One region of the Pseudoclavibacter endophyticus genome, then DNA from elsewhere that is predicted to be linked to it. Evidence: predicted binding sites of a transcription regulator. Region 1 holds the regulator's gene; each other region holds the start of a gene.
The links. Region 1 encodes HrcA, which represses chaperone genes, less so after heat shock. Its sites were predicted from a motif close to TTNGCACTCGNNNNNNNCGAGTGCNAA; they were not measured.

Region 1 (7,159 bases):
GAAGACGATCGTGTGATCGTCGATCGCGTCGACGTAGCGCTTCTGTCCGAGGGTCTTCGGTCGCACGATGCGACCACGCGCCTGCACGATCGCCTGTCCAAGCACGTCGGATGGTGCCGGCGCGTCGTCACGCTCGAGGATGCGCTGCGAACGCGTCACCTCCGCGGGGTCGAGATCGACGCCGTCGCGCGCCAGCGTCGCGAGCTCGCGGAGGAGCTCGGCCGCTCGCTCGACGTCGTGCTTCTCCCCCGCGAGTGTCAGCTCGTTGCCTCGCGCCAGCACCCGCACGCGCGGATGCTCCCGCTCGACGGTCTTGAGCAGCCGGTCGCCCGGACCCAGCAGGCGGACCATGGCGATGCCTTCGACGGTGATGGTCTGCTCGATGAACTCCCCGGCCGCGGGACCGGGCTCGTCGCCGCCAATCGGCGATTCGTGGTTAGGCAAGTCGTCCTTCCGTGAGGCTCCCGCCGAGCACGTGTGCGTGCACGTGGAAGACCGTCTGCCCGGCCGCGGGGCCGGTATTGAAGACCAGTCGGAACTGCCCGTCGGTGTGCTCGTCCGCGAGCTGCTGCGCGACGGCGACGAGCTCGGCGAGCAGGGCGGCATCGCCCTCGGCCAGTTCGACGACGTTGCGGTACGACGGGTCTTTGGGGATCACCAGCAGGTGCACGGGCGCCTGCGGGTTGATGTCGCGGATGCCGATGACGCGCTCCGATTCGAAGAGGAACTCGGCGGGGATCTCGCGATTGATGATGCGGGTGAAGATGCTGGGCTCGTCGCTCGACATGCCCTCGATTCTAGGCGTGCGCGCCGAGAGCCCGCGTCACCCCGGCGCGATCGCCGTCGACCAGTCCCCGATCAACGCCTGCACGACCGCGATCGCCGCCGGCCCGGCCGTCGACGTGCGGAGCACGGTGTCGCCGAGGCGCGCGCGGATCGCGCCGGCTTCGCTCAGCCGGTCGAGCTCACGGGGCTCGATGCCGCCCTCCGGACCGATGACGAGCACGATGCGCTCGGCCCCGTCGAGGTGCGAGCCGGGAGCGCAGAGCGCGGGCAGGGTCTCGTCACCGTCTGGATCAAGGACGATCAGCATCGCGTCATCGGCGGCGAGTGCAGCGAGTCCGGCCAGGTCGACGGGCTCCGCGACGACGGGGACGCGCGCCCGCATGCTCTGCTTAGCGGCCTCGCGCACGACCGTCTGCCAGCGTCCGAGCCCCTTGCGAACCTTGTCGCCCTGCCAGCGCGATACGCTCCGCGCGGCCTGCCACGGCACGATGCCGGCGACACCGAGCTCCGTGGCGGCTTGGATCGCGAGCTCGTCGCGGTCGCCCTTCGCGAGGGCCTGAGCGAGCCACAGGGCGACGCGCGGCTCCGGCTCGCGAACGACCGCATCGACCAGGATCTCCACGCGGTCGCGATCCACCGCCGCCACGAGACCCTCGACGGCGAGTCCCGCGCCGCTCGCGATGCGGATGCGCTCGCCGCGGCGCACGCGCGAGACGACGGCGGCGTGGTGGGCCTCCGAGCCGGTGACCGCAACCGCGTCGCCGAGCGCGACTCGCTCATCGAGATCTGGGTGCAGGTACTGCCAGGCCATGCAGGGCCCTAGCGGCGGAAGTGGTCGCGGATGCGAGAGAACAGTCCGGAGTGCTCGCGCGCCAAGCGCGGGGCCTCAGCATCCACGCGATCACGGAGTTGATCGAGCAGCTTCCGCGCGTGACCGTCGAGCTTCGTGGGGGTGACGACCTGCACCGTCACGTCGAGATCGCCCCGCTGCGTCGACCGGAGCCGGGTGATGCCTCGGCCGCGCACCGTGAGCACCTCGCCCGACTGCGCGCCCGGGGGGACATCGAGCTCGACGTCGCCATCGAGCGCGGCGATGCTCGTCCGCACGCCCGTGATCGCGTCGAACATGGACACCTGGAGCACGCAGTGGAGGTCGTCTCCGTCCCGCGAGAAGACCTCATGCGGGCGTACGCGGATTTCGAGGTACAGGTCGCCGTTGGCGCCACCCCCCGGCCCCGCCTCACCCTGGCCCGGCAGGTGGATGCGGAGCCCCGAGTCGACGCCCGAGGGGATGTCGACGGGAATCGTGACGTCGGAGCGCACGCGTCCCCGTCCGCGGCAGGTCTCGCACGGATGCTCGATGACCGTGCCGTATCCCTCGCAGTGCGCGCACGGCTGCGACGTGACGACCATGCCGAGAATCGAGCGCACCTGCCGCTGGACCGAACCGATGCCGCCGCAGGCGGAGCACGTGACGGGGGCCGTCCCGGGCGCGCAGCACGTGCCGGTGCAATCGGGGCAGACGACCGCGGTCGTCACCTCGATGTCCCGGTGCGTACCAAAGATGACCTCGTCGAGATCGAGCTCGACCCGCACGAGCGCGTCCTGACCGCGCTCCGCGCGCGAGCGCGGGCCTCGCTGGCTTTGCGACTGCCCGAAGAACGTGTCGAAGATGTCGCTGAATCCGAAACCGCCGCCAGGCTGCCCGCCGCTGTCGTACTGCTGACGGCGGCTCGGGTCGCTCAGCGTGTCGTAGGCGTGCGTGACGTCCTTGAACCGCTCTGCGGCATCCGGCGCCGGGTTCACGTCCGGATGCAGTTCGCGCGCGAGTCTGCGGTACGCGCGCTTGATCTCGTCGGGCGAGGCGTCCCGGCTCACGCCGAGCGTCGCGTAGTGATCTGCCACGAGTGGCACTCCTTCGGTCGTGTCTGCCCGCGGGATGCGCGGGAGGGGTCGTCCGTTTCGGTCGCTCAGTGCGCTTCGTCGCCGAGCGCCCTCGAGAGGTAACGCGCAACGGCGCGCACCGCCGCCATGTTGTGCTGGTAGTCCATGCGGGTCGGGCCGATGACGCCCAGCCCCGAACGGCCGTGATCGCTCGCGAAGCCCGTGCCGAGCACGGCCGTCTCAGCGAACTCCTCCTGCGTGTGCTCCCGGCCGATCCGAACGGACACGCGGTCGGACCGTTCGGCCTGACTCAGTTCGCCGAAGAGGCGCAGCAGCACCACGTGCTCTTCGATCGCCTCGAGGACAGGCAGGATGGTCGACGGGAAGTCTTGCTCGGTGCGTGCGAGGTTCGCAGCGCCCGCAATGATAAACCGCTCTTGCCTGTTGGCGAGAACTTGCTCGAACAGGTTGACGATGATCGGCGAGACGAGTTCGGCGTCATGCTCCGCGAACAGCCCTGAGACGTCTCGCAACGCGACGGCGGCATCCCCCACCGACGTGCCGACCAGCAGCGGCGAGATGCGTTCCCGCAGGTTCGTCAGCAGTTCGTCGTCAACGGGTTCGGCAACTTCGCCGATCCGCTGCTCGACCCGGCCGGAGTCGGTGATCACGACGGTGAGCACCCGTCGTTCGCTCAGGCGTACGAACTCGACGTGGTGGATGATCGCCGTTGCCAGCGAGGGAACCTGCGCGACGGCGACGCTGTTCGTGAGCTGGGAAAGCGACCGCACGGCCCGCGTGAGGACCTCATCGAGATCGGTGGTGCCCTCGAGAAACGACTCGACCGCGCGACGCTGAGCGCTCGAAAGCGGGCGCAGATGACCGAATCGGTCGACGAACAGCCGATAGCCCTTGTCCGTGGGGATGCGGCCGGATGACGTATGCGGGGCGACGATAAGGCCCGCGTCCTCGAGGATCGCCATGTCATTGCGGATCGTTGCCGACGAGACCCCGAACCCGTGGCGATCGGCGATCGTCTTCGAACCGACGGGCTCGCGGTTCTGAATGTAGTCGGAGACGATCACGCGCAACACTTCGACGCTGCGTTCCGAAGCCATGGCACCCCCATCGATCGCTCGTCGTCATCCCAACGGCGCATTCCTGGCACTCGCCGGGTTCGACTGCCAATGCTACCCCTGCCCGAGGAATCAGACGCGGACGGGGCGCGACCCGCGAGGCATCGCATGGCATCCTGGTGTGCAGCGCGAGTCACGCGCTCCAAACGTCGTGGGCGAAAACGGAATGCTCTCGGCGCACACTCGAAGGAGCTGTCCATGACCGACCCGCAGAATCCGGGCTCCCCGGAGGAGCCACGCAACGACGCAACCTCGACGACGCCAGGTCAGACCTCGCCGTACGGCCAGTCGTCCGCCTCCCCCTACGGCCAGGCGTCCTCGCCGTACGGACAGGCCGACGCGACCCCGGCAGCCGAAGCCGTGTCGCCCTACGGCTCGTCGCTCCCCTCTGGCTCGTCCGACGCGGGCCAGACCTCAGCGTCGCCCTACGGTTCGGCCGAGGCGAGCCCCGCGTCGTCGTACGGGTCGACCGACGGCGGTCAGAGCTCGCCATACGGTTCGCCGACCAGCCAGACTTCGTCGCCGTACGGACAGGCCGACACGACGCCGGAGGCGCAGACGCCCGCCTCCTCGTACGGCCAGACGAACGAGGCCGCCCAGGGCGCGGCGTCCTACGGCCAGCAGCCGGGAGAGCCCCAGGCCGGAGCCTACGGCCAGCCCGCCCAGCCGCAGGGCGGGACGGCGTACGGCGCGCAGCCCAGCCAGACTCCGAGCGGTGCGCCTTACGGGCAGCAGCACTCGGAGGCGGGCGGCTACGGTCAGGCGTATGGCGCGCAGGCGGGCCAGCAGCCTTACGGCGGCCAGCCGGGTCAGCAGCCTTACGGCGGCCAGCCGGGCCAGCAGCCCTACGGCGGCCAGCCCGGCCAGCAGCCCTACGGCGGCCAGCCCGGCCAGCAGCCCTACGGCGGCCAGCCCGGCCAGCAGCCCTACGGCGGCCAGCCCGGCCAGCAGCCCTACGGCGGCCAGCCCGGCCAGGCGTACGGCGCCCCCTACGGTGGCCAGCAGGGCGCAGTTGCCGCGACCAAGCAGATCGGCATGTTCGCGCACCTGCTGAACATCGTCGGTGTGCTCGGGCCGCTCATCATCTGGCTGGTGACGCGCGAACGCGGATCCCTTGCCGAGTCGGAGGGCAAGGAGGCCACGAACTTCGGCATCACGGTGGTCATCGCTCAGGCGGCGTCGTGGATCCTCTTCACGGTGCTGTCGTTCGTGGGCATCGGATTCCTGTTCGGACTCGTTTCCATGGCGATCTCGATCGCGACGATCATCTTCGCGATCATCGGCGGGCTGCACGTCAACAACACGGGCACGCCGTACCGGTACCCGGTCAACATCCGCTTCATCAAGTAGGACTCTCTCCCCACCACGACCGCGCCGGTCGCGACCCTGTGTCGCGGCCGGCGCGGTCGTGTTGGGGCGCGCGACCGCCGGTCTCCACGTCCCGTCGCTGCGCCGCCCCGTCAGAGGCCGAGGAGGGCGTCGAGCCCGACCGTGACGCCCGTCGCATCGGGGGCCGCGCGGATAGCCATCAGGACGCCCCGCTCGTACGCCGACTGCGTGATGGTCTCGTGGCGCACGGACAGCACCTCGCCGGTGCCGCCGAACAGCACCTGCTGATCGGCCACGACCCCGCGCAGCCGCACCGAGTGGATTGCGACCCCGTCGACGACCGAGCCCCTGGCATCCTGGTCGTCATTCGGCGCCACCAGGGCCGCGAGTCCGGCATCGGCGCGGGCCCCCGCGATCCGCTCGGCAGTCCGAACCGCCGTTCCGGATGGCGAGTCGACCTTGCGGTCGTGGTGCGCCTCGATGATCTCGACCGAGTCGAAGAAGCGGCCAGCGACGGCCGAAAGGTGCGTGCCGAGCACGCTGCCCAGCGAGAAGTTCGGCACGATGATCACTCCCCGACCGCTCGGCACCTCCTCCTCGAGGCGATCGATGCGCTCCACGCTCCACCCACTCGTGCCGACAACGACGTCGATGCCGCGCTCAAGCGCATACGAAACGGCGCGCTCCGACGACTCGATGCGCGAGACGTCGATGAGCACATCGGCCCCGTCGGCCTCCGCGAGCGGCGTGTCGCTCGAGAGACCGGCGTGAAGTGTCAGGTCGTCGGCCTCGTCGACGAGACGCGTGATGAAGCGCCCCATGCGGCCGGTGGCTCCATGAACGGCAACAGCGATACTCATGCGGGCAAGCCTAGGGGCGAGCGGCGAGGGGCGCCCTCGGCGCCGTAGCGGACCCTACGTCAACCGCCGCGCGACGGCATCGCCGAGCAGGCGGCCCCGCAGGGTCGGAACGATGCGACCTCCGAGCGCCGCCCGGGCGTCGACCAGACCGTCGGCGATCAGGCCCGCGACGGGCGTGCGGTCGACAAGCACCTGCGCATCGAGGCCCTCGCGCAGGCGCACGCCGAGCATGACGCGTTCGAAGCGCTTCGTGCCCTCGTCGAGCACCTCGCGGCCGACTCCCGGGGTCTCGCCCGCGTGCAGTCGCTGCGCGTATGCAGCGGGATGTTTCGCGTTCCACCACCGCACTCCGCCGACGTGGGAGTGAGCACCGGGTCCGAAACCCCACCAGTCGGCGTCTCGCCAATACGAGAGATTGTGGCGCGACGGATGGGCGCCGCCTCGCGACCAGTTGCTCACCTCGTACCACTCGTACCCCGCGTCGCCGAGCGCGGCGTCGGCGGCCTCGTACATGTCGGCCTGCATGTCGGCCTCGACATCGGGCAGCTCGCCACGGCGAATGCGGCGGGCGAGCTGCGTGCCTTCCTCAATGATGAGGGAATAGGCGCTCACGTGATGTGGCTCGAGCGCGATCGCGGTGTCGAGCGAGGTACGCCAGTCGTCCATCGACTCCCCCGGCGCGCCGTAGATGAGATCGACGCTCACTTCCAGGCCGGCGGCTTTCGCCGCCGCGACGGCCGCCGGAACGTTCGCCGGGTCGTGCGTGCGATCGAGGGTGCGCAGCACGTGCGGCACGGCCGACTGCACGCCGAAGCTCACGCGCGTCACGCCACCGGCCGCCAGCTCGGCGAGCGACCCTGGTGTGACGGAGTCGGGGTTGGCCTCCACCGTCACCTCGGCGCCGGCGGCGAGCCCGAAGGTCTGGCGAAGCGCGGCCAGCATGGCAACGAGGTGCGCGGCCGGCAGCAGCGTGGGCGTCCCGCCGCCGAAGAACACCGTTCGCAGTTCTCTCGCGGCTCCGACTCCGTCGAGCACGCGCCGCGCGAACGCGATCTCGAGGGCGACCTCCTCGTGGTAGCTCGCCTGGCTCACCCCGCGCAGTTCGGTCGCCGTGTAGGTGTTGAAGTCGCAGTAGCCGCAGCGCACGCGGCAGAACGGCACGTG
Region 2 (7,159 bases), 620 kb from region 1:
CCAAGACGCAGGCGCTGCGCGACTTCGCGCCGCTCGTTCCCGGCGAGGTGTCGATGTACGTCTGCGGGCCGACCGTGCAGTCGGGCCCCCACGTCGGCCACATCCGTTCGGCCCTCGTGTACGACCAGCTCCGCCGGTGGCTTGAGTTTCGAGGCGTGCGAGTCACGCTCGTGCGCAACGTGACCGACATCGACGACAAGACCCTCGCGAACGCCACCGACACGGAGCCGTGGTGGGCGCTCGCGTATCGGGTCGAACGCGAATTCACCCGCGCATATGCGCGTCTCGGCATTCGTCCGCCCACCTACGAGCCGCGGGCCACTGCGTCCATCATGGAGATGCAGGCGATCATTCGACGGCTCATCGAGCGCGGTCACGCGTACGTGGCCGCCGACGGAACTGGCGACGTGTACTTCGAGACGTCGACGTGGCCAGAATACGGCTCGCTGACGCACCAGCGGACGGCGGAGATGGAGCCGGCCGACGACGGTGCTCCGCGCGCCAAACGCGGGCCGCACGACTTCGCGCTCTGGAAGGGACGCAAGCCGGGCGAACCCGAATCCGCGTCGTGGCCGAGCCCGTGGGGGCCGGGCCGGCCGGGCTGGCACATCGAGTGCTCGGCGATGTCGACGAAGTACCTCGGCGACACATTCGACATTCACGGGGGCGGCCTCGACCTGCGGTTCCCGCACCACGAGAACGAGATGGCGCAGTCGAACGCGGCCGGGCACGCGTTCGCGCGGACCTGGCTCCATAACGGGCTCGTCAATTTCCGCGGCCAGAAGATGTCGAAGTCGGTCGGCAACATCGTCACGGCTGCCGATCTGTTCGCGCAGGCGCGCCCCATCGTCATTCGCTACGTGCTCGGCGCCGCGCACTACCGCTCCGTGATCGAGCTGAACGACGACTCGATGGCGGAGGGCGAGGCGGCCTTCGCGCGTATCGAGTCCTTCCTCGGCCGCGCCGAGTCGCTCCTGCGGGCGGCGGGACGGGACATACCACCGGCCGCGCCCGTCACCGCGGACTTCGAGGCCGCGATGCTCGATGACCTCGCCATTCCGCAGGCCCTCGCCGCGCTGCACGGCGAGATCACGCGGGGCAATCAAGCAGCCGACGCGAACGACACCGACGGCGTCGAAGTGGCCCTCGCCGCGGTCGGCGCCATGCTCGACGTGCTCGGCATCGACCCGCGTACGCCCGAGTGGGCCGGCGATACCGGCTCCGATCGAGAGACCGCGGCTCTCGCGACGCTCGTCGAGCAATTGCTCGAGCAGCGTCGCGAAGCTCGGTCCGCGAAAGACTTCACTGCCGCCGACCGCATCCGCGACGCTCTCGCGGGGGCAGGTATTACGGTGGCAGACTCACCGACCGGAACGACCTGGAGCGTGAACTGACGATGGCTGCAACACCAGGCAAGGGCGGCGCCCGCAAGAAAAAGGGCCCGCTGAAGGGCACCGGCGGCCACGGCCGAAAGTCACTCGAGGGCCGCGGGCCGACACCCAAGGCCGAGGACCGGGCCTGGCACTCGGCCGGCAAGCGCAAGGCCGCCCGCGAGCGGATCGAGTCGAAGCACGGCGGTCAGCCCGGCGGACGTTCCGCCGGGCGGGATGGTGGTGCGCCCCGGCGCCGCAGTGACGACGAGACCGAGCTCGTGACCGGTCGCAACTCCGTGCTCGAGGCGCTCCGCGCGGGCATTCCCGCAACCGCGCTCCACATCGCGGCGCGCATTGAGTTCGACGACCGTGTCAAGGAGATCCTGCGCGTCGCCACGTCGCGCGGAATCCCCGTGCTCGAGGTCATGCGCCCCGAACTGGACCGGCTCGCCGGCCGCGATGCCGTGCACCAGGGCGTGCTCATCAGGGTGCCGCCCTATGAGTACGACGACCCGATGCTCCTCCTCGACCGTGTCACGCAGCGACGGCAAACGCCGCTCGTCGTCGCCCTCGATGGCGTGACCGACCCCCGGAACCTCGGTGCGATCATTCGCTCGGTCGCCGCGTTCGGCGGCCATGGGGTCGTCGTGCCGCAGCGTCGATCGGCCGGCGTGACCGCGTCGGCGTGGAAGACGTCGGCGGGTGCCGTGAGTCGCCTGCCCGTCGCGATGGCAGCCAACCTCGTCGCGACGATCAAGGCGTATAAGGCTGCGGGTCTGTTCGTCATCGGCCTTGACGGGGATGGCGACATGTCCCTTCCAGGGCTCGATCTCGCGACCTCGCCGCTCCTCGTTGTCGTCGGCAGCGAGGGCAAGGGGCTCTCGCGCCTTGTCACCGAGCAATGCGACGCGATCGTGTCGATCCCGATCGACCGCGCCACTGAGTCACTCAACGCCGGGATCGCAGCGAGCGTGACGCTCTACGAAGTCGCGAAGCTCCGGGCGGAGAGGTTGCGGAATGGTGACGTTTCGACTTCGGCGGCTGCAACCTCAAGGGGAGGGGAGTAGCCTCTCCCAGGTCGTGCGTGCCGACCGCCGCGGCCACCCAGACGAGCGATGACTGTGATCTCACCCGAACCCCGACTGCGCCGCGCGACAGCGCGAGACGCGGCGTCGAGTCGACCTCGCCGCCGCCTGGTGCTCGCTGTCGCGGCGCTCGCGATCGCCGTCGCCGTCGCCGTCTTTGCGCTTGGGACGGGCCGCGGTAGCGTCGAATGGCCGACCATGGTCAATGCCGACGGCGGCCTCGACGCCTCGGGCCCCACCGTCGCTGACCCGGCCAATGCGCAAGCCATCCCGGCCCCCGCGCCCGTGCAGCTGGCCCTCTACACCGACTACACGCATCCAGATAGCGCGCGGTTCGCCTCGGTCAACGCGCTCGTGATCCAGGGCCTCACACAGCAGGGGGCCGTGCGCATATCGCTGCACCCGCTCGCTGTGAGCGACGATCCTCGCGAGCGCGGCGCCGCGGTACGCGCTGGGAACGCCGTCACTTGCGTGGGCGAGTTGTCGCAGAAGGACCTCTGGGCCTTCCATGTGGGCCTGCTCGCCATGCAGCCGAGTGAAGGGTTCGCCAATCTGCAGAACGCCGATCTCAAGGCGCTCGCACGCGACTCGGGGGTGCAGCAGATCGACGCGGTGAACACGTGCATCAGTCAGGGTCGATTCGGTGACTGGATCGAGTCGCAGTCCGACGCCGCGCTTGCAGGGGGCGTCGGCGACCAGGGGACCGAACTCGACCGCATGCCCCTCGTGCTGGCGAACGGCGACGCGTACACGGGTCGCATCGACAACAGCACCGAGTTCCGGTCGTTCCTCGACGAGCACCTCTGACGCGAGACCGGCCGCGCCGGGCACGGGCCGATGGCAGCGTGTGCGCTATCGAGCCGGCTGCGGGGTTCGAACCCGCGACATCCGCTTTACAAGAGCGGTGCTCTACCAACTGAGCTAAGCCGGCATGCCCCGCGCGGGGCCGGACCAGTCTATGCGGACGTGCCGCTGCCATTCGACTCGCCCGACGACTCGGGTGAGAAGGTCAGGGACACCGAGTTCATGCAGTATCGGTCGCCGGTGGGCGTGCCGAAGCCGTCGGGGAACACGTGCCCGAGATGCGAGCCGCACTTCGCGCAGCGCACCTCGGTCCGCACCATCCCCTGTGAGTCGTCGTCGAGCAGTTCGACCGCGTCAGGGCGGATCGACTCGTAGAAGCTCGGCCAGCCGCAGCCGGCGTCGAACTTCGTGCCACTCTTGAACAGCTCGTTGCCGCAAGCGCGGCACGAGTACAGCCCCTCGCGCTCTTCATCGAGGAGTTCGCCCGTGAACGGGCGCTCGGTCGCGGCCTGCCGCAGCACGGCGAACTCCACCGGCTGCAGCAACTCGCGCCACTCCGCGTCATTCCGCGTGACCTGGTACTCGCCCATGTGCTGCCTCCTCTCGACCGTGCCCCGCCGATCGGGGTCCCGCCGATGCGCGAGTCTACGCGCGTCGGAACCAAGATTCTCGTGAGGCTGCGCCTACAGTGAGGCACCCGCGGAGTGCGTCGCGGTCGAACGAGGAGGCGGTTTGGCTCTGGAGGCAGCGCAACGCTCGGCAGCTCCCGAACTGACGAGTTTCGAACGCGAGGTGCTCGCGTTCGAGGCCGCGCACCCACGCCATTCGTCCGCCAAGGAAGACGCGATTCGCCGGCGGTTCAACCGGTCGGTCGCGCAGTACTATCAAATTCTCGCTACGCTCATCGAGGCGCCAGCAGCCCTGGCCCACGACCCCCTGGTCGTCGCGCGCCTGCGTCGCGTCCGAGATGCACGCGCCGCAGAACGCGACGAGCGGCGAGCCCAGCGACGCTCGAGTGCAGCGTCCGGACGCACGAAGGCCCGGTAGACGAACGTGAAGTACTCGAAGGACCGTTTCGACGACATCCCTGCGTCGCTCGACCGACGCGGGGCGCACCGTGCGCCCAGAACCCGGGGCGACAAGATCACCTCGTGGTTGTGGGGCCTCGGTGCCGTCATCGTGCTCGTGGCCATCGGCCTCATCGCGATGTTCGTCATCGACAACGTCGTGTCGTTCCAGGCCGAGCCCGAGCCGACGCCGACCGCCACCGAAGAGGCGCCGACGGACGACCCCGCCGAGGCGCAACCGGCGCTCGACCCGAACGTGCAGGTCACGGTCCTCAACGGCACCGACCTGCCGGGAATCGCGGGCGGAAACGCCGAGACGCTCACGGGCCTCGGCTGGAACGTGACCGTGATCGACGACGCCGACCGGGCCGATTACTCGTCGACGACCATCTACTACGGCGACGCGGCGAATGAGGGGGCGGCGCTCCAGCTCGCGCAAGATCTGGGTGGCGGAACGCCGACACTCGACCCCAACATGGCTCCGCCGGGCACCATCACGGTCATCATCGGCTACGACGTCGCCCAGTAGCCGTCTCCCCGCAGATGTCGATCGCCCGATATCCGCGCGACACGTTCCCGCAACCTCGCAAACGTACGCTCATGGCGCCCCGACGCCGCAGGGAAGGTCGTCGGGGCGGTCGGGTATGTCCCGGCCGAGCGACACGCAATGGGGAGATCATGGCGAACGGAACCGTGAAGTGGTTCAACGCTGAAAAGGGCTTCGGTTTCATCACCGTCGACGCCGCCGGCGGAGAGCAGCAGCAAGACGTCTTCGTGCACTACAGGGCGATCGACATGCCCGGCTACAAGGTCCTGGAGGAGGGCCAGGTCGTGGAGTTCCAGATCGGCCAGGGGGCCAAGGGGCCTCAAGCCGAAGCGGTGCGACCCCTCTAGGGCACCGGTCACGAACGGCGGCACCGGCCGGGTGCCGCCGTTCGTGTTTCCGGATGCTCGAGGTGAGCCCGGCGGGGTGCGGCTCGCGGCTTGCACTCGCCCACGTCGAGTGCAAGTATTGCTCTAGCACTCGCGCTTGCCGAGTGCCAACACATGAACGTCCCGGACGTCCGGAAAGGACGAAGCACACTTATGTCGAAGATCATCGCGTTTGATGAAGAGGCCCGTCGCGGCCTCGAGCGCGGCCTCAACACGCTGGCCGACGCCGTCAAGGTCACCCTCGGCCCCCGCGGCCGCAACGTCGTGCTCGAGAAGAAGTGGGGCGCGCCCACGATCACGAACGACGGTGTGTCGATCGCCAAGGAGATCGAGCTCGAGGACCCGTACGAGAAGATCGGCGCCGAGCTGGTGAAGGAGGTCGCGAAGAAGACCGACGACGTCGCCGGTGACGGTACGACGACCGCCACGGTGCTCGCCCAGGCGCTCGTTCGCGAGGGCCTGCGCAACGTTGCCGCCGGTGCCGACCCGATCTCGCTCAAGCGCGGCATCGAGAAGGCCGTCGAGGCCGTCTCGGCCGAGCTGCTCTCGTCGGCCGTCGAGATCCAGACCAAGGAGCAGATCGCCGCGACCGCGTCGATCTCGGCCGCCGATGCGAAGATCGGCGAGATCATCGCCGAGGCGATCGACAAGGTCGGCAAGGAAGGCGTCGTCACCGTCGAGGAGTCGAACACCTTCGGCACGACGCTCGAGCTCACCGAGGGTATGCGCTTCGACAAGGGCTACCTCTCGCAGTACTTCGTGACCGACCCCGAGCGTCAGGAAGCCGTCTTCGAGGACGCCTATGTCCTGATCGTCAACAGCAAGGTCTCGAACATCAAGGACCTGCTGCCCGTCGTCGACAAGGTGATCCAGGCCGGCAAGCAGCTCCTGATCATCGCGGAAGACGTTGACGGTGAGGCCCTCGCGACGCTCGTCGTGAACAAGATCCGCGGCATCTTCAAGTCGGTCGCCGTCAAGGCGCCCGGCTTCGGTGACCGCCGCAAGGCCATGCTGCAGGACATCGCGATCCTCACGGGCGGCCAGGTCATCTCGGAAGAGGTCGGCCTCAAGCTCGAGAACACCACGCTCGACATGCTCGGTCGCGCCCGCAAGGTCGTCATCACCAAGGATGAGACCACGATCGTCGAGGGTGCCGGCGAGGCCGACGCCATCGCCGGCCGCGTGGCGCAGATCCGCGCTGAGATCACCGCGACCGACAGCGACTACGACCGCGAGAAGCTGCAGGAGCGCCTCGCCAAGCTCGCCGGCGGCGTCGCCGTCATCCGCGCGGGTGCGGCGACCGAGGTCGAGCTCAAGGAGCGCAAGCACCGCATCGAGGACGCCGTCCGCAACGCGAAGGCCGCCGTCGAAGAGGGCATCGTCGCGGGTGGTGGCGTCTCGCTCATCCACGCTGGCGCGAAGGCCCTCGCGGGTCTCGGCCTTGAGGGCGACGAGGCCACTGGCGCCAACATCGTCCGGGTCGCCGTCGACGCGCCGCTCAAGCAGATCGCCTTCAACGCCGGCCTCGAGCCCGGCGTCGTGGCCGAGAAGGTCCGCGGCCTCGAGGTCGGTCACGGCCTCGACGCCGCCACCGGCAACTACGTCGACATGGTCGCCGCCGGCATCATCGACCCGGTGAAGGTGACTCGCTCGGCGCTGGAGAACGCGGCTTCGATCGCCGGTCTGTTCCTCACGACCGAGGTCGTCATCGCCGACAAGCCAGAGAAGGGCGGCGGGGCCCCCGCATCGCCCGACATGGGCGGTGGCATGGACTTCTAGTCCTGCCGGCGTCGCCGACGCACTCCACACGAACGGGCGGTCCCACGAGGGGCCGCCCGTTCGGTCGTTTTCGGCGTGGACGACTCCGGGGGAGCAGGGGGCTGGATGCTCGGCCCGA
Region 3 (7,159 bases), 740 kb from region 1:
CTGTCGCAGGCCGCCGGTAAGCTGGAAGACCGTCTGCTTCACCGTGCCGCGGTAGGCGACACGCCCCTCGATGCCCTCGGCGATGAGCTCGTCGTCGCTCGGCACGTCGGACTGGAAGTAGCGGTCCTTCGAGTACGACGTGTTCTTGCCCCGCGACTGCAGCGCGCCGAGCGAGCCCATGCCGCGATAGGTCTTGTACTGCTTTCCGTTCACGAAAACGAGGTCGCCTGGCGACTCGTCGGTGCCGGCGAGCAGCGAGCCCAGCATGACGCTCGAGGCTCCGGCGACGAGGGCCTTGGCGATGTCACCCGAGTGCTGCAGGCCGCCGTCGGCAATGACCGGCACGCCGGCGGGCTTCGCGGCGAGCGATGCCTGGTGCACGGCCGTGATCTGCGGAACCCCGACCCCCGCAACGATACGTGTGGTGCAGATGGAACCGGGGCCCACCCCGACCTTGATGGCGTCCGCGCCCGCGTCGACGAGCGCCTGCGCGCCCTCGCGCGTCGCGACATTGCCGCCGACGATGTCGACGTTCTTCGCGAGCGGCTCCGACTTGAGCCGGCGGATCATGTCGAGCACGCCCTTCGACTGCCCGTTCGCGGTGTCGACCACGAGCACGTCGGCCCCCGCCTCGACGAGTCCCATCGCGCGCTCCCACCCGTCACCGAAGAAACCGATGGCGGCGCCGACGCGGAGGCGGCCGTCGGCATCCTTGGTCGCGAGCGGGTACTTGTCGCTCTTCTCGAAGTCTTTGACCGTGATCAAGCCCGTGAGCTTGCCCGCGTCGTCCACGAGCGGCAGCTTCTCGATGCGGTGCCGCCCCAGGAGCGCGAAGGCCTCGTCACCCGAGATGCCGACGTGGCCCGTGACGAGCCCCTCGCTCGTCATGATGTCGCGCACCCTGGTCGTGGCGTATTCGCGCTCGTCGACGAAACGCATGTCGCGGTTGGAGACGATGCCGATGAGCGTACCGTCGGCCTCGACGACCGGCAGGCCGGAGATGCGGAAGCGGGCGCAGACCGCCTCGACCTCGGCGAGCGTCGCGTCGGGGCCCGTCGTGACCGGGTTCGTGACCATGCCCGATTCGCTGCGCTTGACGCGGTCGACCATCGAGACCTGGTCTTCGATCGAGAGGTTGCGGTGCAGGACTCCGAGCCCGCCCTGGCGGGCCATCGCAATCGCCATGCGCGATTCCGTGACGGTGTCCATCGCCGCCGAGATGAGCGGGACGTTGATGGCCACGTTGCGTGTGAGCCGAGTCGCCGTATCGGCCTCGGAGGGGATCACGTCGGTGTGCCCTGGCAGCAGCAGCACGTCGTCGTAGGTCAGCCCGGTGAGGGCAAACGGGTCGTGGTCGGTCATGGTGCCCCACTTCGCTTCTCGGTCATCCGGCCATCGGCCGACGCCACGAGTGCAACGCTCCACGCGGCTCACGTGTTCCGAACGGCTGCGGGCTCGATCGGGTGAGCAGTGCGGCGCTCACCATCGGGCCGACCTCGCTGACACCCGGTCCGCCTCACCCGCACCGGCGGAGCCGGATGCTCGGTGGCGGATGCCGTGCGCCACGTGGGTGTCATGGTAACGCCGTGCGGCGCTCGCGCGAAACACGCCCGAGACGCGCGGCGCGCCGAACGATTCCGCGAGGCGTCGACAACCGCTTACGCGGGTCCGGCCGGGCCGCGCCCTCCGGGGCGGCCGGGAGCATCCGCCGGGGATCGCGGCATGGGCGCTCCCGTGGCGGCTGAGCGCCTGCGCCCCGCGATGACGAGGTCGATCGCGAAGCACGCCAGCGCGACCCACACGATCGCGAACCCCGCCCAGCGCTCGGGCGGCATCGACTCGCCGAACACGAAGACGCCGATGAGGAACTGGGTGATGGGGGCGATGAACTGCATCATGCCCACTTCGACGAGCGTGAGCCGCTTGGCGGCCGCGGCGAACGCCAGGAGGGGCAGCGAGGTCACAACACCGGCCAGCAGCAGCGCCGCCGTGTGGTCGGTCGAGACGCTGCCGAGCGTGATGCCGCCGCCGGCCAGGAGCGCCCACGCGAGGCAGCCGAGACCGATCGGGGCGATGAGCGTCGTTTCGACGAAGAACCCGGGAATCGCCCCGGCGCGCGCGCCCACGCGCTTCTTGATGAGGCCGTAGAACCCGAACGAGCACGCGAGCACGAGCGCGATCCAGGGAAACGAGCCGTACCCGATCGCGAGCACCAGCACGGCGACGACCGCGACGCCGGCGGCAGCCCACTGGAGGGGCCGGAGCCGCTCCTTCAGCACCACGAGTCCAAGCACGACCGACACGATCGGGTTGAGGAAGTACCCGAGCGACGCCTCGACCGTGTGCCCCGACATCACGGCGAACACGTAGACGAACCAGTTCACGGCGACGACGGTGCCGGCGAGCGCGAGCGTGCCGACCACCCGCCGATCGCGAAACAGTCGCCCGGTCGCGCGCCACCCGCGCATGACGGCAAGCAGGATGGCGCAGAATAGGGCACTGAGGAGGATGCGCCAGCCGATGAACTCGACGCTCGACGTTGGTGTCGTCAACGCGATGTACAGCGGCAGGAACCCCCACAGTCCGTAAGCGAGTGCCGCGTAGGCGACGCCGGCGCGGGACGAGGTGTTCACGTCGAGGATCGTACGCCCACGGGGGCGAAGCCGAAGACCGTCGCACGAAACGACGGCGGCGACCCGGCCTGAGCCGAGTCGCCGCCGCTTCTCGCGGGCTGATGCCTAGGAGATCTTCGCGAGCACGTCGCGGGCCGAGAGCACGAGGTACTCGCCGCCGCCGTACTTGACCTCCGTGCCGCCGTACTTCGAGTAGATGACCTTGTCACCGACCGCGACGTCGAGCGGAATGCGGTTGCCGTTGTCGTCGATACGACCGGGCCCGACGGCCACGACCTCGCCTTCCTGGGGCTTCTCCTTCGCGGTGTCCGGGATCACGAGACCCGACGCCGTGGTCTGCTCCGCCTCGAGCTGCTGAACGACGATTCGATCCTCGAGCGGCTGAATGTTCACCGACACGGTTGACCTCTTTCTCGGTAATGCAAGTGTGGAAGTTTGCGGGATTAGCACCCGACAGGTGCGAGTGCTAATGGCAGTGTATGGCCCCGCGGTGCCGGATGCCAACGCGAGGTCGTGCCGCGCGTCCGCCGCTAGCGTAGAGGGATGCACCGAGACGAGTTGCTGGCCCTGCTGACCCCCGAGGCGATGCGCCTGCTCGACGGGGTCGGCGAGGTGGACGACCGCTCGGACGTGCTCGGGCTCGTGAGCCGGATGCGCGGTGATGGCCACGATCCTCGCACGGTCGCCGCGGTGCTCACCCAGGCGAAACTGCGGCGGCGGGCCACCGCGAAATTCGGTCGGTTCGCCGACCGAATGCTCTTCACGGAGGACGGCCTGCAGCAGGCCACACGCTTGAGCGTCGCAGCGCACCACGCCGCGCGGTTCCGCGCGGCCGGGTGCGAGCGCGTCGCCGACCTCGGCTGCGGCATCGGCGCCGACGCGATGGCGTTGGCCAGCCTCGGGTTCCAGCTCACAGCGGTCGACGCCGATGAGGTCACGGCCGCCGTGGCGACGCACAACCTGGCGATGTTCGACAACGTGACGGTGCGACACGCGCGCGCCGAGTCCATCGACCTGTCGGCGTTCGACGGCCTCTGGTTCGATCCGGCGCGCCGGGAACATCGGGATGCTCCGGCACAGGGCAACGAAGCGGTCGGCAGCGGCGCAACCGGCGGGGCGACGAAGCCCGGCCGCGGTGCTCGGCGGCTCGGCGACCCGGCGGACTGGTCGCCCGCGCTCGACCTGGTCTTCGGAACGGCCGCGACGCATCGCCTCGGCGTCAAACTGGCCCCGGGCATCGACCACGATCTGCTGCCGGCGGGCGTCGAGACGCAGTGGGTCTCGGTCGGCGGCGAGCTCGTCGAGGCCACCGTGTGGGCGGGCGGCCTCGAGCGCGACGGCGTCGGCCGGTCGGCGCTCGTGCTCGGCGAGCGCGCCGCTGAGCGCACGGCGGCGGGCCCCGCCGAGGACGAGCCCGTCGGCGAGCTCGGCGAGTTCGTGTTCGAACCGGATCCCGCGATCATCCGCGCCCGGCTGATCGGCGACGTGGCTCGCGAGCTCGGTGGCAGGATGCTCGCCCGCGACATCGCCTGGATCACGGGCGACGAGGCGGTCGGCACCCCCTTCGCGACCGCGTTTCGCGTACGCGAGGTGTTGCCCCTGCAGACCGCGAAGCTCAAGCGGGAGCTTCGCGCGCGCGGCATCGGCCGCCTCGAGATCAAGAAGCGCGGGGTCGATCTCGACCCCGCGGCGCTCCGTGCCCAGCTGTCGCTCAAGGGCTCCGAATCGGCAACGCTCATCTGCACCCGCGTGGGTGGCGCGCGGAAGGCGCTCTTGGCCGACCGCGTGTGAGACGCCGGAACGGCCTCGCGCCGGCACCGGCCACGACTCCCGCGACCGCGGGGTACGGGGCCGGCCCGGCGCGAATGCCAGAGCCGGGGTCGCTCGTTAGACGACCAGCACGACGATGAGTGTGATGATCGCGAGCAGCAGCACGATGCCGCCGAGCGCGAGGCCGACGATGCTGAGCATCTTGCCGAGCCCCTGCTTGCGCATGCCCGGAATACCGACGCCGATCGCCGCGATGCCGAGAATGGCGGAGATGATCCAACCCGGAGCGGGAACCAGCATCAGGATGAGGGCGATGACGCCGAGCGCGGCAGAAATGACGCCCATGATGGGTGACGGCTTCGCCCCCTGGGCGCCGAGGCCCGTCTGGCCGTACGGCTGCTGACCGAACTGCTGGCCCGGCGCGGGCTGCCCGGGATACGGCTGACCCGGCATCGGCTGGCCGAAGCCCTGCTGACCAGGTCCCGGGTGACCGGGCGCCTGCTGGCCCGGTGCCTGCTGGCCGTAGCTCGGCTGGGCGGTGGGCTGCTGGCCGTAGGGCTGCTGCTGTGCGGGCGCGCCGAACGACGACTGGTCCGGCTGGCCGAAGCCGCCGTGACCGGTGCCACCCGGCTGGGGCGGCTGCCCGTAGACGCCCGGCTGCTCGGGCTGCGCCGGCTGCCCGTAACTGCTCTGACCGTAGGCGCCGGACTGCCCCGGCTGGCCGTAGGCGCTCTGCCCGTAGCCACCTGGCTGCCCGGACTCCTGCGATGCCGGCTGACCGTAGCTGCTCTGCCCGTAACTCCCTGGCTGCCCGGACTCCCGCGACGCCGGCTGCCCAGAGCTGCTCTGCCCGTAGCCGCCGGGCTGCCCCGGCTGGCCGTAGCTGCTCTGACCGTACCCACCTGGCTGCTCACGCTGCTGCGACGCCGGCTGCCCGAAACTGCTCTGCCCGTAGCCCCCGGGCTGTCCGGAGTCTTGCTGCGACGCCCGCCCGTAGTCGCCCTCGACGTACGAGCCGGACTGCTCAGGCTGCTGCTGCGGCGCTGGCTGCCCGAAGCTGCTCTGCCCGAACCCACCGGGTCGTCCGGAGTCCTGCTGCGACGCCGTTCCGTAGTCACCCTCGACGTACGTGTCGGGCTGTCCAGGCGTCGACGGGTTGCCGCTGGGCTGGCCGAAGGACCCGCCCGGCTGCTGACCGGCTTCCTGCCCCCCACCAGGCTGCGCCTGCCCGCCCTGGCCCCAGGCGGGAGCCGGATCGGACTGGCGAGCCGCGGGAGCTTCCGCGCCGGTGCCAGGTGCCTGGTCAAACGAGCCGTACGACGTTTGCCCCGACGCGGAACCGCCGCCGGACGAATCGGCGGCATCCGACGACCCGGACGGCGGTGCGCCGAAGGAGCCGTACGACGACTGGCCAGGCGCCGGGGCGCCGGGGGCGCCGAAGTCGGTCTGCGGTGCCGGCGCGCCCGCGCTCGTCTGCTCGCCCCAGGGGGACGAGCTCGTCGCCCCGCCGTCGGCCTGCTGCCCGGCAGGGGGCCGGCCGAACGACGACTGATACCCGCCGGGAGCTCCCTCACCGGCCTGGCCGCTCCACGGCGACGGCTCGGCCTGCGGAGCCTGGCCGAACGGCGGCTGACCCGGCTGGCCCTGGCTCTGCTGCCCCTGCGGCGGCTGGCCGAACGGGTCGGACGGCTGCTGCGGGGCGCCGGAGCCCTGCGCCGGGAAGTTCGGGTTCTGCTGATCGCTCATGGAGTTCCTTTCCCTTGCGGCGCGGACGACGCCGGCCACTGGATCTCGGTCGGGCGCCGCACCACGTTTCGGGCTGAGCGGAACGCGAACGCCATCACTGCATCGTAGTGGTCGCCTCTCGGACAGCACATGCGGCTCGGGGTGGATCCGGGCGGCGGGGCTGCGGCGGCGCCGCGACGATCCACCGGTAGCCGCGTCATGGCCCGCGATGCTAGCGCTCGATGATGAACCCGAGAATCACCTGCACGAACGCGACGACGAGCCCGGCGAATCCAGCGACGAGCCCCGTGACGGCGAACCCCTTGGCCGTCGGCTCCTTCGCGATCGACGCGAACCCGAACACCACGCCGATCGCCGCGATCACCGCGCCGAGGATGGAGATGAGAGCGACGAACGTGAGCACGAACCCGACGAGCCCCAGGGCGATGGCGATCAGCCCGAAGAGCCGGTTCTCGTTCTCGGGCTCACCCGGCGCGCCCGGCCCGTACTGGCCGTATGGTGCGGGTTGCTGGCCGTGGTCATTGCCCTGCCCGCCGTAGCCCTGCCCGCCGTAGCCCTGCGCAAACGGCTGGCCGTTCCCGGGCGCGCCGTTGCCGGGGCCGACCCCGGCGAAGGGGTCGTTGCCGCCAGGGCCGTAACCGCCGTAGCTCATGCGTGGTCCCCTCGGTCGGTGCTGGGTTCGGTGCCCGGTGTCGCGGCATGCCGCGGCGCACCTGCGAACAGGCGTCGCTCCGATGGTACGGCGTGGGGACGAACGGCGGCGGTCGTGGGCGCGCTCAGCCGCCGAGGACGCCGAAGCCGCCGGCCAGGCCGAACCACGTCGCCGCCGCAGCGAGCACGACCGCGACGCCGAGGGTGATCCAGAGGGTACGGGCGCGGCGGCGGGTACCGGATGCTTCGGTCGGGTCGTCGCCCCCGTCGGCCGGTGCCGGCGGTGCGCCCTCGGCGCCCTGTGCTGCAGCATCCGCCTCGGGTGCTGCGTCACCCGCACCGGGCGCGGCGCGACCGGC

Region 2: the regulator HrcA is predicted to act here: its motif matches at 5,347-5,373, upstream of groL (chaperonin GroEL).
Region 3: the regulator HrcA is predicted to act here: its motif matches at 3,077-3,103, upstream of groES (co-chaperone GroES).

What each region holds. Positions count from the first base shown of each region.
Region 1 covers NZ_WBJY01000001.1:1,527,960-1,535,118, reverse strand. The annotation lists gene F8O04_RS06870 (PhoH family protein) at 1-444, opposite strand, end outside; gene F8O04_RS06865 (histidine triad nucleotide-binding protein) at 437-787, opposite strand; gene F8O04_RS06860 (16S rRNA (uracil(1498)-N(3))-methyltransferase) at 824-1,597, opposite strand; gene dnaJ (molecular chaperone DnaJ) at 1,606-2,691, opposite strand; gene hrcA (heat-inducible transcriptional repressor HrcA) at 2,757-3,788, opposite strand; gene F8O04_RS06845 (DUF4870 domain-containing protein) at 4,005-5,156, shown strand; gene dapB (4-hydroxy-tetrahydrodipicolinate reductase) at 5,267-5,995, opposite strand; gene hemW (radical SAM family heme chaperone HemW) at 6,050-7,159, opposite strand, start outside.
Region 2 covers NZ_WBJY01000001.1:906,743-913,901, forward strand. The annotation lists gene cysS (cysteine--tRNA ligase) at 1-1,394, shown strand, start outside; gene rlmB (23S rRNA (guanosine(2251)-2'-O)-methyltransferase RlmB) at 1,397-2,440, shown strand; gene F8O04_RS03865 (DsbA family protein) at 2,489-3,265, shown strand; tRNA gene F8O04_RS03870 (tRNA-Thr) at 3,317-3,389, opposite strand; gene msrB (peptide-methionine (R)-S-oxide reductase MsrB) at 3,415-3,852, opposite strand; gene F8O04_RS03880 (DUF3263 domain-containing protein) at 3,995-4,309, shown strand; gene F8O04_RS03885 (LytR C-terminal domain-containing protein) at 4,316-4,858, shown strand; gene F8O04_RS03890 (cold-shock protein) at 5,008-5,223, shown strand; gene groL (chaperonin GroEL) at 5,416-7,041, shown strand.
Region 3 covers NZ_WBJY01000001.1:792,550-799,708, reverse strand. The annotation lists gene guaB (IMP dehydrogenase) at 1-1,362, opposite strand, end outside; gene rarD (EamA family transporter RarD) at 1,659-2,633, opposite strand; gene groES (co-chaperone GroES) at 2,739-3,032, opposite strand; gene F8O04_RS03390 (class I SAM-dependent methyltransferase) at 3,177-4,424, shown strand; gene F8O04_RS03385 (hypothetical protein) at 4,521-6,149, opposite strand; gene F8O04_RS03380 (hypothetical protein) at 6,361-6,801, opposite strand; gene F8O04_RS03375 (hypothetical protein) at 6,926-7,159, opposite strand, start outside.